3 regions of the Bacillus sp. JJ1566 genome follow, and region 1 is predicted to be linked to each of the others. Evidence: riboswitches for the same ligand, from Rfam matches in the RefSeq annotation. Region 1 holds a riboswitch; each other region holds the start of a gene.

Evidence for each region. Region 1 has a riboswitch for S-adenosylmethionine ahead of V7112_RS23240 (Fur-regulated basic protein FbpA). Riboswitches for the same ligand answer to the same signal wherever they lie in the genome.
Region 2: another riboswitch for S-adenosylmethionine. It lies ahead of V7112_RS16635 (cyclase family protein); the one in region 1 lies ahead of V7112_RS23240 (Fur-regulated basic protein FbpA).
Region 3: another riboswitch for S-adenosylmethionine. It lies ahead of V7112_RS09455 (iron-containing alcohol dehydrogenase family protein); the one in region 1 lies ahead of V7112_RS23240 (Fur-regulated basic protein FbpA).

What each region holds. Positions count from the first base shown of each region.
Region 1 covers NZ_JBALOP010000079.1:8,556-14,097, reverse strand. Annotated here, with positions in the region: gene V7112_RS23250 (putative thiazole-containing bacteriocin maturation protein) at 1-1,727, opposite strand, end outside; gene V7112_RS23245 (heterocycloanthracin/sonorensin family bacteriocin) at 1,903-2,199, opposite strand; SAM riboswitch class I at 2,580-2,683, shown strand; gene V7112_RS23240 (Fur-regulated basic protein FbpA) at 2,767-2,964, shown strand; gene V7112_RS23235 (fibronectin type III domain-containing protein) at 3,048-5,542, opposite strand, start outside.
Region 2 covers NZ_JBALOP010000043.1:19,784-25,325, reverse strand. Annotated here, with positions in the region: gene V7112_RS16650 (type I phosphomannose isomerase catalytic subunit) at 1-145, shown strand, start outside; gene V7112_RS16645 (sodium:solute symporter family protein) at 169-1,695, shown strand; gene V7112_RS16640 (DMT family transporter) at 1,795-2,673, shown strand; SAM riboswitch class I at 2,753-2,853, shown strand; gene V7112_RS16635 (cyclase family protein) at 2,943-3,695, shown strand; gene V7112_RS16630 (5-methyltetrahydropteroyltriglutamate--homocysteine S-methyltransferase) at 3,774-4,880, shown strand; gene clpP (ATP-dependent Clp endopeptidase proteolytic subunit ClpP) at 4,934-5,536, opposite strand; gene V7112_RS16620 (sigma-70 family RNA polymerase sigma factor) at 5,541-5,542, opposite strand, start outside.
Region 3 covers NZ_JBALOP010000018.1:59,754-65,295, reverse strand. Annotated here, with positions in the region: gene V7112_RS09470 (methionine ABC transporter permease) at 68-730, opposite strand; gene V7112_RS09465 (methionine ABC transporter ATP-binding protein) at 714-1,754, opposite strand; gene V7112_RS09460 (MetQ/NlpA family ABC transporter substrate-binding protein) at 1,866-2,702, opposite strand; gene V7112_RS09455 (iron-containing alcohol dehydrogenase family protein) at 2,744-3,853, opposite strand; SAM riboswitch class I at 3,948-4,067, opposite strand; gene V7112_RS09450 (phosphoglycerate dehydrogenase) at 4,206-5,405, opposite strand.

The sequences.
Region 1 (5,542 bases):
AAAAGTACCGATGAAACTTCTAATGAATGAGTTGTGCGAAAATCCCCTTTGTTTTCTATCTTCATAATGGCGTGTTGTAATGCGTTTTCCAATGCCTTTGTTAAAGACAAACCTACACCGCTATACCAACGATTATTAGCACCAATCCAAACAACTGGGAACCCAGAAACTTTCTCTCCTAAGCCGATAATCGGCGCCTCATTCAATCTTGTCAATACCTGCAAATAAAACTGACAGCGTTTATCTTCTAGAGATTTCAATTCTACAGTTGAAACAGCATGTTTCTGTTCAACATTTATTTCGCTTAGCTCTTCAACTAGACACTTTTGTAATCCCCGACATACACTTTCGGCTAACGATTCTCCCATTCCAATACCGATAAATTCATTTTTTTCTACAATCCTACCTGGAAGAGTTTTAGATGCATAGGCTTCAATCCCCATTAACCCTGCTTCCCTCCGAGCCTCGACATGAGTCAAACCAGCACAGACTATGTCAGGCAACAGCTTAGCAGGCCCCTCTGACAGTGGGTTGACTGCTTGAACCCGGCATTGTGATAGGGGAAGTTGCTTCAAATCCCCTTCTTCCCAAATATGAAGAATTCCAGTTTCTTGAGATGTCAAATGATTGAATAATAGAAACAATTTATCAACGTCACCACTGCTTGGTGCTGCATTGATCCGTAAATCTAAATTTTGTATCCTTTTAGCTTCTGAAAATCCCGTCACTAAGGGGTGTGGAATGAAGGAATGCCAGTTCCCCTCCAACGTATCTAGATTAAGCAGAAAGAATTGATTATCCTCTTTATCCAATTCGGTTTTTCTAGTAATCTCTTTAAATAACTCAAAGACGATTACATTTGCAAGCATCGCTCCTGCTATTTGAGAGAAATTGGATAACGGCTGATCTTTGTGAAGTGCAGATTCGTGTATGCGCCTCCACGCCGATTCCCAACATCCCCTTGAGTCAGGACGTACAAGGGGACCTGCCATACCCATTTGTTCTAAACAAATAGCGGGGAGAAACCCCTTCTTTTCTCTCCTACAAACCTCATTAAGAGCACGTAATTCCTCAACATCACCCTCTTGTGACACATACAAAATGAAGTGAAATTCTTGTACAATTTCTCTCCAAGTACTCATCCCATCGTTTTGTAGGGTTAACACCTTAACCATTACCTCGGGATCCGTTTGTCGTGCATGTGCAATGTGTTCTGACAACCTTTTTTTATTAGTAGATACTTGGTCGGTGATTAGTACATGGAACTTAGGTAATCCGGATTCGAGTAATGCAGATACTAACGATACTAAAAATGGACCAGATCCAACTACCAAGACGTTTGACTGACGGTAGGCTTGAAAGCGATATGCGGCGGAATCCCCGAAGTTTTCCAGGAATTCAATTTGTGATGCATACTTCTTAATAACATCAGACTGTAATTGATGCGGCAAATCTTGACTTACATCTCGAACAAATCCATTGCGATACAGCGTTTCTGCAATTTCATAAACTCGTTCTCGGTATGGGTCGGATAAACCTTCTGTTAAATTCCCCAACGTGTACTCTCCATTGAACATCGGTATTAGCTTTTCAACCCACTTATCGATTGTATTTCCTTCCATACGGAAAGAACTTGTATTGTTCCGAAAATAGACACTGTTAGAATAAGGGAGAAAAAACGTATCTCTTTTCACTTTGAGACGCATAGAAGGGGTTAATTTTGTCATTCCGCTCCTCCTTTACTGAATAGCAAGTTTGAGGTTCTTTACCATCACTGTCACTATAATCCTATGTAAAGAAATTTGTCTCATATGTCTACTCTTAAAAAGAAAGCCCCTAAAGCCATTTTTTCAGGGGCTGCACTTCTTAATAGGTTAGATTTGTTTTGTATCTAAATTCGAATCAGTGGTGACCTCCACAACGGTGTCCGCCTCCACAACGGTGTCCCCCTCCACAGCGTCCACCACAATGAGAGCAACTAAAGCAACTAAAACAACGGAAACAATTAAAGCAATTAAAGAAGCACCGAGCACAACTAAAGCAACTTGAACAACGTCCAAATCCAAATCCTAATCCACCAATTCCGCCAATTCCACCAATTCCACCAAATCCACCTAATTGTCGGGCAGATTCATCATAATACTGGTTTGGATCCCAAGGAACTACATCAGTCGAATGGAAATCTCCAATATTCAACATTTGGAGTTCATTTTGAAAATTATTCACTAATATTACCTCCGATTATTCATTTAAGGTGTGAAAGTACTTTAAAATGAAAATAAACGAGCAAAATAGAAATAATGTGTTCAAGTTATATTCTAAATATTTCAAAGACTTTCATAAACAAAATATGAACTATTATGGGTATTGTGCCTGATTACACCGCCTATTTTAAATTAACCAATCGACAAAAAGACATTTAGAAATCGTATTATCTCAAATGCCTTTGAAAATGGTGCTTTTATTAATTTCAAAAATACAAAAAAAGGTCACATAAAATTATTTATGCATAAATTATAGTAGACACATCGGAATTATAGGTTTAAACTTAAGGTATTATTAAAATAAAAAATATATAATGCTTATCCAGAGAGGTGGAGGGACTGGCCCAACGAAACCTCAGCAACATATTCATAAGAATACTGTGCTAAATCCTGCAAGCTTACAGCTTGATAGATAAGTTGAGGTTACAACCTAATTAAAAAATCCTCTCCTTATCTTTTCAATGGCACATTGAAAAAAATTTAAGGGAGAGGATTTTTTATTATGAGTTTACTAAGGGAACCTGTTGAAAATAGACGGAACGAGTTAATAAACAAATTACTTAGACTTGATCAATATAAAAAAGATGGAAAACATCTTTTTGAATTATCTTTATCCGAGTTAGAATATGAAAATTTTAAAGCTCAATCTGATGAACATCCGCATTCTAATCATTCATCCTTAAGATGGAAAAATTTCTAAAGTTATTTGAACATAGACAAGACTGTATTTCTATTGAAATGCAGTCTTGTCACAGACGTACCCACCTTTTTTATCACATGACCTTACTTCGATTTAGCTTGTTCACTTTTAGCTTTACCAGGTATTAAATGAACATCGCTAGTTGGTCCGAATCCGCTCCATCTGTATCCTGAAACTTCAAGAAGTCCGTTTTGAAGGACATCTGAGAGTCTTTCTCTCTTTGAGTATTTGAATGCATGACCGACTGCTTCTACTTTAAATGTGTATCGCTTTCCTTGTTTTAATCCTGTTACCGTATAACTTGTATCTGATGTTGTCATTTCCGAATTAATAGGTGTAAATACCGCTCTTTCAGGTTTGATAGGTTGCCTATTCACATATACCCGGTATCCGATTACATCTTGATTAATCGCTGTTGCAGCGTTCCATGATAGAGTTACACTAGTTCCATCTGTATTAATTTTTGCTTCTAAGCCACCATCAATGGATGGTGCACCAATTGGGTAAGCTCTTGCTGTTTCTGTTTCTAGGACATGATTATATTTTGCCTTATTACCTGCAAGATCAACTGCTTCGACTTCAATATGATATTTTGTACCAGGTTCTAGGCGTGTTAATGTGTATTTATTAGATGTTGCAAATCCATGTAATTCTCCATTTGCATAAACGTTGTAACCAGCAATTCCTGTATCGTCACTAGCAGCATCCCAAGTTATGGAAGTCCAAGTAAACCCTGTATACACCACATTTACTTCCTTGCCACTAAAAGTATCACTGGAAGCAATTTTAGTTGTTGATTCTGAAATCTTTTTATTCTTCGGTAAAACAGGAGCTGTTTGATCAGCACCACCATTTGTAATTACCTTAATTTCTGGTCCATTAGACGTACGGTTTCCAATAGCATCGGTTGCTTCCACTTTAAATGTGTATTCTGTAGCGGGTGCCAGTCCATCTACAGTAAAACTAGTGAGATTCGTAGTTGAATAGTCTCCACCAAGTTTTTCACCATTTTTATAGATTGTATAACCCCTAACACCAACATTATCTGTTGCTTCACTCCATGTTAAAGTTACACTTTTTCCATCAGGTGATGACTGAGCATCAATAACCGTGTCTTCTCCCCATTCTGGTTTTTGTGTAGCATCAGTAGGAGTTGCTGTTGTGTTCTCAAACACAAGTCCTGTCGAATTTGTTATTCTCCATGGGTTTCCGCCATTATCTTTGACGTTTGTAAAAGATACATTAATAAATTTAAAGTCTTTTGCGTAATTCATATTTACGGAATAAACATTATCGAATTTAACATTTTTGAATGTTATATTTTCGTGATAAACTTCACCTGCATTATTATTACCATTCACAAGGATAGATTGCTTATTACTCCCTCCTTGATTACGAACGGTTGTATCAACAATCTCCATATCTCTAAATTGTGAGATGATCTCTGCAGGCTCGTATAGGATTGCAGCATTTGCATCCGTATAAGCTGAAGTGAAGACAAATGGACCGTCACCATCAATACCCTCTAATGCATTATTTCTAAAAAGGATATTTTTAGCTCCACCACCCATTGGTGTATTTGTCTTACTGCGTAAACCAACATCTGTTTTATACATGATATTATCTTCTACTAAAAAATCCTGGATCCAGCCACCAGTATGACTACCGGTAACAACCCCACCGTGACCCTCACGAATATAGTTATTGAAAATCCAAGCATTTCCAGTTGGTTCACTATTGGATGCTGCTTGTCCCATACCTGACGCGAAGTTAATTGCATCATCGCCCGTATCCACAAAGTTATTGAATACCATGATATTTTGAGAGTCACCAAACTCGTAACCATCTGCATTATTTCCGTCATACGTTTTGGAAATGGTTCCATTTATAACGATATTTTTACTATGAAGATTCACAATCCCGTGATTTGCAGGATTAAGTTGGGTAATTCCTTCATAATACATTCCATCTACTCCGCGAACCGTAATCAGATTTGAACGAGTTGCATAAGCAGACTTTGCATCCATGCCTAATTCTTGTGCGGCATATGATTGGTTTGCAGCCAAGATTCCAAACGTATTATCAGACCCAAGATCTAATGGACTCATTTTCCCATTCTCTACTTTTACATTTCCAGTTACTCTTGAATTATTGCCTGCTATATAACGTGGCAATTCATTTCCAAGTTCATCAATGGTAGGATGGTTCTTATCATATTTCCACCCGTTTCCATCGATGATACCGTCACCCACAATTCGAATGTTTTTCAGGCTTCCATAATCGTATGTATGTGCATTGATGAGTGAATATGAACGTTCATCAGTTGAATAATCATATAGCCAGAAATTCATACTGTAGTCTTTGGCATCCGGTGAGCCAAGTAAATATCCATCCACTTGTAAAGTCATATCAGATTTAAGCCACAATTCTCCAGATATAAATGTTCCTTCTGGAATTAACACCTTTGAGCCAGGTGTTGCAGCGTCAATGGCTGCTTGAATAGCTTCAGTATCCTTTGTATCATCATCAGGTGTTGCCCCATAATCTACAATATTAAAAATCTCCGGTATCTTTGTTG
Region 2 (5,542 bases), on a different contig from region 1:
AATTGCTTCAAATGGATATCATCAATTATTTAACATCGGTGATCAATACTTTATTCCTGCAAAGGTAAGCGGTTTAACACTTCGAAACGAAGGAAATGAACCTTTAAAGGCGTTAAGATTATTTGGTCCTAGAATAACAGATTAAAAGAGTAGGAGATGAATTAAGTTATGGCAACTTTAGATTGGATTGTTTTAGGAGCGTTTTTCGCTGTTATGATTGGAATCGGTATTTTTAGTTATAGAGCAAATAAAAGCTCGAATGACTTCTTCGTTGGAGGAGGAAAAGTACCTTGGTGGCTTTCCGGGGTTTCTCACCACGTATCAGGCCATAGTGGTGTAGTGTTCGTAGCGTATGCAGCTATTGCCTATTCATATGGGATTACGATTTACTTTTGGTGGGCAGTTACAATCGGAATTGGGTTAATCATCGGGGCAAAATTTATCGCACCAAGATGGCCTAGACTTCGTCAAAAGTTAGGAATTCAATCACCAACTGAATACATGGCAATTCGTTTTGGTTTACCAGCACAGCAAGTTACAGCATGGACTGGGGTATTAATTAAGCTTCTTGATATCGGTGCAAAATGGGCATCTATGGGTATTTTATTAAGTGGTTTCACTGGACTTCCAATTTGGTTAGGTATCATTTTATCAGGTGCAGTTTCCTTAATTTATGTTACAATTGGCGGACTTTGGGCTGATTTAATAACTGACTTTGTTCAATTTATTGTACAATTAATCGCTGGTATTGTTATTTTTGTGGGTGTTTTCAGCCACCTTGGAGGGTTAGGCTCGGTATTCACAATGTGGGGAGACCTACCAGAAGGTCATGCAAGTCCATTTAATGGTTCTTATACTCCACTATGGGTATTCCTGTTCTTATTCGTTAAATTCTTTGACTACAACGGTGGTAACTGGAACCTTGCAGCAAGATTTATCTCAACACCAGATGGCGAAAATTCAAGAAAAGCAGCAAGACTTTCAGCTATCCTTTACTTTGTATGGCCATTATTAATTTTCTTACCAATGGTAGCAGCACCACTTGTTTTTAGCGATTTAAGTGACCCAGCTTCACAATTATATCCATTATTAACTACAACATTCTTACCAGCTGGTTTAGTTGGATTAGTTTTAGCATCTATGTTTGCAAGTACAATGGGTATGACAGTATCAGATATCAACGCTTTAACAGCAGTTGTTCAACGTGATATCTTACCAGTTCTAAATAAGAAATTTAAAGAAATGAAAGAAAATGTTGATAAAAGATCTCTTTGGATTGCACGTGGTTTAACAATTATGTTTACCATCATTACAATTATTGTTGGTCTAAAACAAGAACAATTCGGTGGCGTTCTTGGACTAGTTATCACATGGTTCTCTGCATTAGTTGGACCAATGGCAGTACCTTTGATTTTCGGTTTATTCTCTAAATTTAAACACAGCACTGGAGCAGTAGCAATTTATTCAATCGTAGCGGGTGTAGTTGGGTTTGCAATCACACAATTAACCGATATTATCCCTACTGATGTTAAGGTGGCTTTCCCATTAATCGTAACTTCAATCGTGTTCTTTGGTGGAGGCTATATCAACAAGCGTAGAGGTGTTACTGTATCACCTGAAGTTGAGGAGTTACTACAATTCTTAGACACAGGCAAAGACGAAAAAAAGACTGATGATGTAAAAAAAGCAATCTAATATGATGAAAACAGAAGACCTCGTTATTGAGGTCTTCTGTTTTTTGCATTAAAATGGGACGGAGGGACATTGTCCCCATGACCCACTAGGAGAAGGATAATGAAGGCAAAGATTATTTTTATTATTGTGATGTTGATTTTTGGTAGCATTGGTTTGTTTGTGAAGAATATTGATCTATCCTCTAGTGAAATTGCTTTGTTCAGAGGAGCATTTGGCAGTTTGTTTTTAATTGTTGCTAGTTTTCTAGTAAAGAAGAAGTTTTCTTTCAAAACGTTCAAGAAGAATCTTATCTTTCTGCTTTTATCAGGGGCAGCATTGGGCTTTAACTGGATTTTTTTATTCGAATCTTTCCGCTATACAACCATTGCTAACGCCACTCTTAGCTATTATTTTGCACCAGTGTTTGTGATGATTTTGGCACCTTTTTTACTGAAGGAAAAATGGACATGGATGAAGGGGATAGGTATTACTCTTGCCTTTTTAGGATTACTTTTGGTTGTCAATCCTGGGGCCGAAGCGGCTGTTGGAGCTTATAACCACTCTGTTGGCATTATGTATGGTTTATTGGCTGCCGCTTTTTATACAAGTGTGATTCTCCTGAATAAATTTATTAAAAGTCTATCCGATTTTGAAACAACTATTATGCAGCTTTTAACTGCTTCGATAGTATTGTTCCCTTATGTCCTGGCATCGCAAAATATGAATTACTCCGATTTAGGTTTACAATCAATCATTCTACTATTTATTGTGGGAATTATTCATACAGGGGTCGCGTACTTATTATATTTTTCAGTGTTGAAAAAATTAAAGGCGCAAACCATCGCAGTATTTAGCTATATCGATCCCATTTCCGCCGTGATCATGGCTGCGATTATTTTGAATGAAAGTATGGGTTTTGTACAAATTGTAGGTGGAGTCTTCATATTAGGATCTTCTTTTGTTAGTGAGATTAATTGGAAAAGATTACTAAAATCATAGAAGTTTATTTATAACATTGTTGTTGACAATACATTTTTTTTGGTCTAATGTTTAATATATAATTTAATATTTCGAAATTTTCTTATCCAGAGAGGTGGAGGGACTGGCCCTACGATACCTCGGCAACAGACTTTTAAAGTACTGTGCCAATTCCAGTAGCATGATGCTAGAAGATAAGAAGAGCGGATTTTTCATTTGCCTATCCAACCCTCTTCTTATTTTCAAGAAGAGGGTTTTTTACATTTCAAATAAGTTAATGAGGTGATTGTATGTCAACGGTACGAACAGAAAATGAATTATTAAAAGCATTTGAAATTCTGAAAAGTAAAGAGTGGGTTGATCTTACACATACATTTGGACCAGACTCTCCCCATTTTTCAGCGTTTAACGATGCTGAATTTAAGACACTTTTTACCCATGAGGACGGCTTTTTTGCACAAAGCTTTACATTCCCAGGTCAGTACGGAACCCATATTGATGCGCCAATCCATTTCGTTCCTAACCAACGATATTTGGATGAACTAGAGTTAAAGGAACTCGTTCTACCCCTTGCTGTGATTGATAAGTCAAAGGAAGCAGAAGAAAATCATGATTTCATTTTAAGTGTTGATGATATTCTAAAATTTGAAGAAGAACATGGTGAAATTGAAGCCGGTACATTTGTGGCATTAAGAACGGACTGGAGCAAGCGTTGGCCAAACAAAGCAGCATTTGAAAATAAGGATTCTGATGGGAATAGTCATGCTCCAGGTTGGGGAATTGAGGCCTTAAAATTTTTATTTGAGGAAAGAAAGATTAAAGCTGTTGGCCATGAAACATTTGATACAGACGCAGCGATTGATTATCGAAAAAATGGGTCACTAATTGGAGAGTACTACGTTCTAGAGCAGGATACATTTCAAGTCGAATTATTAACTAACCTTGATAAGGTACCAGCAAAAGGAGCTGTTATTTTTAATATCTGTCCAAAACCCGAAAAAGGATCCGGATTCCCAGTACGCTCATTTGCCATTTTGCCATAGGTGGGACAGGGAGACAGGTCCCTTGTCCCAAAAACAAATTTTGAAAGTAAGATAATAATAGACGGGAGATACAATAAAATGACAACAAAAACAATAGTTAAAGCACCATTTCGTGCAGACCATGTAGGAAGTTTATTACGTCCAGAGAGAATTCATCAAGCAAGAAAGGATTTTCAAGCAGGAGCAATTACTGCACAGGAACTTCATTCAATTGAAACAGAAGAAATTAAAAAGGTTGTTGATAAACAAATCGAAGTTGGCTTACAAGCGGTCACAGATGGTGAGTTTCGTCGTAGATTTTGGCATACAGATTTCTTAGAGCATTTAAATGGAGTTGAGGGCTACGTTCCGGATCATGGCTTTAAATTCAAGGGTGAGGAAACAGAACGCTATGATGTGCGAGTTATTGGGAAAATTTCATTTAACCAAGACCATCCACATATTAAAGATTTCATTGAATTTAAAGAAATTGTAGGTGACCGTGCCGTTGCGAAACAAACAATTCCAAGTCCAAACCAACTATTTAATGCGGGTATTCGCAACAAGGATATCTATCCGGACCTTGAGGAGTATGCAAATGATATTATTCAAACATATCGCGATGCCATAACAGCATTTTACGAAGCAGGCTGTCGTTACCTACAACTAGACGATGTGTACATAGCAGGTCTGAATGCACCAGAAATCCCATTTAATGATAGTGGTTCTACTCGTGAGGAATTAATTGAATTAGCATTGAAGGTTGCAAATGGAGTGCTAGAAGGGAAACCAGAGGATTTAACCATCACAACACATCTTTGCCGTGGAAACTATCGCTCTAACTGGGCATTCGAAGGCAGCTATGCAAAAATTGCCCCTACCCTTTTTGCGAAAGAAAAAGTTAATGGGTTTTTCCTAGAATATGATGACGATCGTTCAGGAGATTTTACGCCACTTGAGTATGTTCCAAATGAAGGTCCTCGAGTTGTTCTTGGTGTATTTACATCAAAGCGTGGAGAATTAGAATCGAAAGAAAACATTATCGCACGCATAAAAGAAGCATCACAATTTGTACCACTTGAAAACTTATGTATCAGTCCACAATGTGGCTTTGCTTCAACTCATCATGGCAATATTTTAACGGAAGAAGAGCAATGGGCGAAATTGAAGTATATTGTTGATATTTCAAAAGAAATTTGGGGATAAGAAGGAAAGCGAACACTACTTGATGGGTGTTCGCTTTTTTTGATAGAAATGATCTATTTAATTATTTCATCAATAATCCCATATTCCTTTGCCTCTTCCGCACTCATGTAATAGTCACGATCGGAATCTTTTGCTACCTTTTCAACTGGTTGGCCAGTACGTTCTGAAATGATTTGATTGATATGTTCTCGAAGCTTAAGGATTCGTTTTGCAGAAATTTCGATTTCAGTTGCTTGACCCCGCGCCCCACCTAAGGGTTGATGTATCATAATTTCACTGTTTGGGAGGGCGAGTCTTTTTCCTTTTGTTCCGGCAAGCAAAAGCATAGCACCAAAGGATGCAGCCATTCCTGTACAAATGGTCCTAACATCCGGTTTAATATATTGCATCGTATCAAAAATGGCAAAACCAGCAGATGTTGAGCCACCAGGACTGTTGATATAAAGAGAAATATCTTTATCAGGGTCATCCGCAGCTAAAAATAATAGCTGAGCAACTATACTATTGGCAACAGCATCATTTATTTCATCACCGATCATGATAATCCGATCTTTTAATAACCTCGAGTAAATATCATATGAGCGTTCCCCTCGACTTGATTGTTCGATAACATATGGGACTGTATTCATTTTGTTATCCTCCTTATTCGCTTGCATTTTATT
Region 3 (5,542 bases), on a different contig from region 1:
AAACCTGCAAAGGCAACAAAAGAAGCAAGGTAATCCTTGCTTCTTTTAGTAGTATCCTTTATGAAAGTTAATCCTTCTTCAAACGCGCTGCCAAACGGTTGCCGGCAGATTGGAGTCCTTGGACTAAGATAATAAGTAATATGACGGTAATATACATGACATCCACTTCATAACGAAGGTGACCATAGCGATAAGCAAGGTCCCCAAGTCCACCTCCGCCAACTAACCCGGCCATTGCTGATGCACCAATTAGACCAATGGTTGCAATAGTCAAGCCAAGAATAATGGATGAACGGGATTCTCTGACAAGCACATGCCATATAATATGTCGTGTTTTTATTCCCATTGCCTCATAGGCTTCCAATACTCCACGGTCTACTTCTAATAGAGCTGTTTCCATTAATCTTGCAATATATGGAGCGGTATACACAACTAATGGGACAATTACCCCTTTAACACCAATAGATGTCCCAACAATCAGCTTTGTAAAAGGGAGGATGAAGAACAATAAGATGATGAAAGGGATGGACCGAATAATGTTAATAACAATATTTAAAATTTGATATACATACTTATTAGCTAAGGCCTTTTCTGGTCTTGTTAAAACAAGCAATATTCCAAGTGGAAGACCAATTAAAACGGAAATCCCCAATGCAATTCCAACCATTTGGAACGTTTGGATAGTAGCTTCCCAAAGGTCACTGCCCCAAAGCTCAAGAAATTCTTCTATTCTTGTTTTCACTTGCGCTCACTCCTTCCACATGTACATGATGTTGCTCCAAGAAACTTAGGGCTTTTTCAATCTCTACGATGTCACCCTTTAAGTGAATCAAAAGCTGTCCAAAGTTTTCTTCCTTTAATCGAGTAATGCTTCCGGATAAGATGTTTGGAAAGACATCAAATTTCTTACTGACTAAGGCTAAAGCTGGTTCACCTGAAGATTCTCCAAAGAAGGAAAGGGTGACTACTTGGCCTGTTTCATTTAAGGTAGTGAGCATTTCATCTGGGATATTATGTGAAAATAGGCTATTAACAAATCTTTTTGTTGTAGAATGCTGAGGGGATGTGAAAATCTCTCTCGTTGTTCCTTCTTCAATAACCTCGCCATTTTCCATAACAGCAACCCGGTCACATATCCGTTGGATGACATTCATTTCATGAGTAATAAGTAAAATGGTAATCCCAAGCTCTTTGTTGATCTTCAATAATAAGTCCAAAATCGCTTCTGTTGTATCTGGATCAAGTGCACTTGTAGCTTCATCACTTAAAAGAATCTCTGGCTCGTGAGCTAGTGCACGTGCAATCGCTACTCTTTGCTTTTGTCCACCCGAAAGCTCAGAAGGATAGGCATGATGCTTCTCCTCGAGGCCGACAATATTTAAATATTTTGTAACCCGCGCCTCGACATCTTGTTTGCTTAAACCAGTAAGCTTTAATGGAAGTGCAATATTTTCATAGACTGTTGCTGTCTTCAAAAGATTAAAGCCTTGGAAAATCATCCCGATTCGTCCGCGGGCTTCACGGAGTTTTCCATTTGATAGCTTCGTCAAATCTACATTATTCACGTTTACAGAGCCTGAATCAGGCTTTTCTAGAAGGTTCACACATCGAATAAGGGTACTTTTTCCTGCACCGCTATAACCAATCACACCATAAATCTCGCCTTTTTTTACTGAAATGGAAACATCCTTTAAAGCGTGAATTGAACCTTGTTTAGCTGTAAAAGTTTTTGAGATTCCCACTAATTCAATCATTTGTAAAACTCCCTTCTAAGCTGGTATACATCCTTTTTTCAAAAGTATTAATAGTAGTATAAGGAGGACGCAGTATCGAAAAGGTTACCACGTCCTCCAATAGATTTTTTCTTACCAAGAAGGAATAATAGAACCCTTGAATTCTTCTTCAATGAATTTTGTTATTTCTTCACTACGATAAATATCCGCTAATTTCGTAATAATTTCATCATCTTTGTTTTCAGTTCTAACGGCAGCATGGTTTACATATGGAGAATCCTTAGGTTCGATAAAAATGGCATCCTCGGAAGGTGTAAATCCTGCTTCAATCGCAAAGTTCGTATTAATCGCTGCTGCATCAAGTTCTTCTAGCTGACGTGCAATCTGTGCAGAGTCAAGTTCAATGAACTCGTAATTATTTTTATTTTCCTCAATATCCTTAACAGTCGAGTTGATTCCAGTATCTGGGTCTAATTTGATCAAGCCTGCTTTTTCAAATAGAAGGAGTGCACGTCCGCTGTTTGTTGGGTCACTAGGTAAACCGATTTTAGCTCCATCTTTAAGCTCACTTACATCCTTTACCGTTAATGAATAAACTCCCATTGGGAATGTTACAGTGTCGAATGATTTTATAAGGTCCAATTTACGGTCTTCTTTAAATGCATTAAAGTACGGCTCAGTTTGGAAAATGTTTAAGTCGAGCTCTTTTTCATCTAAGGCAATATTTGGCATAACATAGTCGGTGAAGACTTTGATTTCGATATTTAGGTCTTCTTTCTCTGCAAGCTCTTTTACTTTTTCAAGAATTTGTTCGTGAGGACCTGCTGTAACACCAATAACTAGCTTTTCGTCACTGTATAAACCTTCAGCTTTTTCGTCTTTTGAACCACTAGACTCACTGCTTCCACCGCATGCTGCAAGAACCGAAATAACTAAAACCAATAAACTAGCTAATAACCACTTTTTCATGTCTTTTCCTCTTTTCGTTGTGTATTTTGATTGAACTTTGATTAATGGACTTTATTGAAATAAAGATTTTCTACTTCACGTATGGCAGATAAGAGTGCTTCTTCTGAAATACTTATCTCCATGAAATGGATCGATTCCTGAGGAAGAGTTGCTTTTCTAACGATTTTATCTAAAAGAGTTTGATCCTCCAGATTGATCGTTAAGTCTGCTAAGCTTACTGGAAGTCCCCACTCCTGATAATAGTTTGACAGTCTTAAAATCTCTTGCAGCTTGTTCTCTAGGGCTAATTGGACCAGTATTCCATATGCAACAAGCTCACCGTGTAGAAAGCTTCTGGCTTCGGTTGCTTCGGTGAGACCATTATGAACAGAATGGGCGCCGGCTACTCTTCCTGCTTTTTCTCCAAAGCCGCCTACCATACCACCAGTCATAATAATTGCCTCAATTACTCTAACCAGTTCATCAGAGACAATTCCTTTAGAAGCAGATTGGATAGCTGCTGTGGCATCCTTTAGCAGAACATCTCTGCAAATAGAGGCTGAGAATTGTGAAACCTTAAGCCAAACCGGTAGTTCTTGATTTTTGAAAAATGAAGAAGTTAATGCCTCTGCTTCATAAAACTTCGCTAGCGTATCGCCAATTCCAGCTCGTAAGTACTTTACTGGAGCTTTTGCAATTACAGCAGGTTCAATAAGTACTAGGGTATTGGCAAGAGGGAATTCGGTGTAGTGTGTGAAAACTCCATTTTGGTCATAGAACACACTAAGAGGAGTCCATGCCGCACAGGTTGATGCAATACTCGGAATTAAAATGGATTTTATACCTGCTTTTATTGCAGAAGCCTTGGCGATGTCTAGGGCTGTTCCGCCTCCGATACCAATGACTGCCTCAGCTGAATCCGCTGATAGCTGATCTGAAATACTTTCAACCTTCTGTAATGTGCAGTGGCCTTCTACAAAAGTAAAATTAGAACTATGGGAGTTTGTTATTTTCTCCGGTAAGTATGGGCGAACTGCATTCCAAGCCTTTGTACCGCATACTATATGCATTTTTTGAACTTTAAGCTCAGATAAAAGGATTTCTAATTCCTTAAGGATCCCTTCACCAATTCTATAATGACCGGGTGCTCCTTTAACAATCGCTATGGACATATTTTTCATCCTTTCCTTCATAAAAATAAATGATCAAAAAATAGAAAATGCCTCTCATAAAGAGAGGCATAGATATACTTAAAAAGTAGCACCTCTCTCATTTTTCAAAATACATTGTATTTTGCAGGATTTAGCACCTGTTCATGTTTTTTAATTAAACATGAATGGTTGCCGGGCTTCACAGGGCCAGTCCCTCAGCCACTCTCAATAAGAGAATTTTTATTAAATTTATTTAATATTTTGATAGTAAACTGGATTTAAAGGTAAGTCAATGTTTTTTGTTGCAATTGTCTAAAATTTATAAATAAATGAGCAAAAGATTGCCCGCTGTTTCTAAATTAAACTTATTATCTTAAATCACACGTGCAGAAATAATTCCGTTAATTTGCTTGATTTTTTCTAGTATACTAGGAACGATTTCACCGTTAACTTCATTATCAATGTCAATCATTGTATAGGCATATTCACCGCGGCTTCTGTTTACCATGTCAGCGATATTTAGTTCATAGTTTGAGATAGCTGACGTGATTTGACCAACCATGTTTGGCACATTTTTATGGAATGCTGTTACTCGAGTTTTTCCTGTATAAGGAAGAGCTGCATTTGGAAAGTTCACTGAGTTTTTGATATTTCCTGTTTGCAAAAATTCTCTCGTTTGGCGAGCTGCCATAATCGCGCAATTTTCCTCTGATTCATTTGTTGAAGCACCAAGATGTGGTGTGCAAATGGTATTTTTCATTTTTAAAACATTTTCATTAGGGAAGTCGGTCATATACTTTCCTACAATACCATCTTCGAGAGCAACCGCGATATCAATTTCGTTGACAAGCTCTCCACGTGAGAAGTTAATAATGTGAACACCCGGCTTCATTATGCTGAATGCTTCTTTATTAAACATTTCTTTTGTATCTTTGGTTAATGGAACGTGTACGGTAATATAGTCAGACTCCGCAAACAGCTGTTCAATTGACATTGCACGCTGTACATTACGTGATAAATTCCAAGCTGTATCAACAGAGATGAATGGATCAAATCCAATAACATCCATATCTAGATCAAGCGCATCATTTGCGACAAGCGCACCAATTGCACCTAAACCAATAACACCTAAAGTTTTTCCTTTAATTTCTTTTCCGACAAATTGCTTTTTACCTTTTTCAACAAGTGCAGGTATTTGATCGCCTTTGTCTTCTAATGCTTTTGTCCAAGAAATACCAGCGAAAAGATTTCGGGATGTAGCCATTAAAGCAGTTAAAACCATTTCTTTTACAGCATTTGCATTAGCCCCTGGCGTGTTAAAAACAACAATCCCTTTCTCCGTGCATTTTTGAATGGGAATGTTATTAACACCTACACCTGCGCGTGCAATTGCTTTTAAGTTTTCACCAAGGTCAAGGTCATGCATATTAAAACTACGAACGACAATTGCATCAGGGTTCTCGCTCTGATCATCAATTGTAAAGTGATCATTCTTGAATACCTTTAGTCCGCTTTCCGCAATATTATTTAATGTTTTAATCGTTTTTACTTTATTTTCAATAAGTGTGCCCATCTCCGTCTACCTCTTTCCTGAACATAGATTTTAAGTATAGAAAACTTACAATTTATGAATGTCTGGATCTGCTTAAAATCAAATTCGCCTCGGCGAATTTGCGCCCAGATTTTAGGCCCACAGGAAGTGGGTCATAA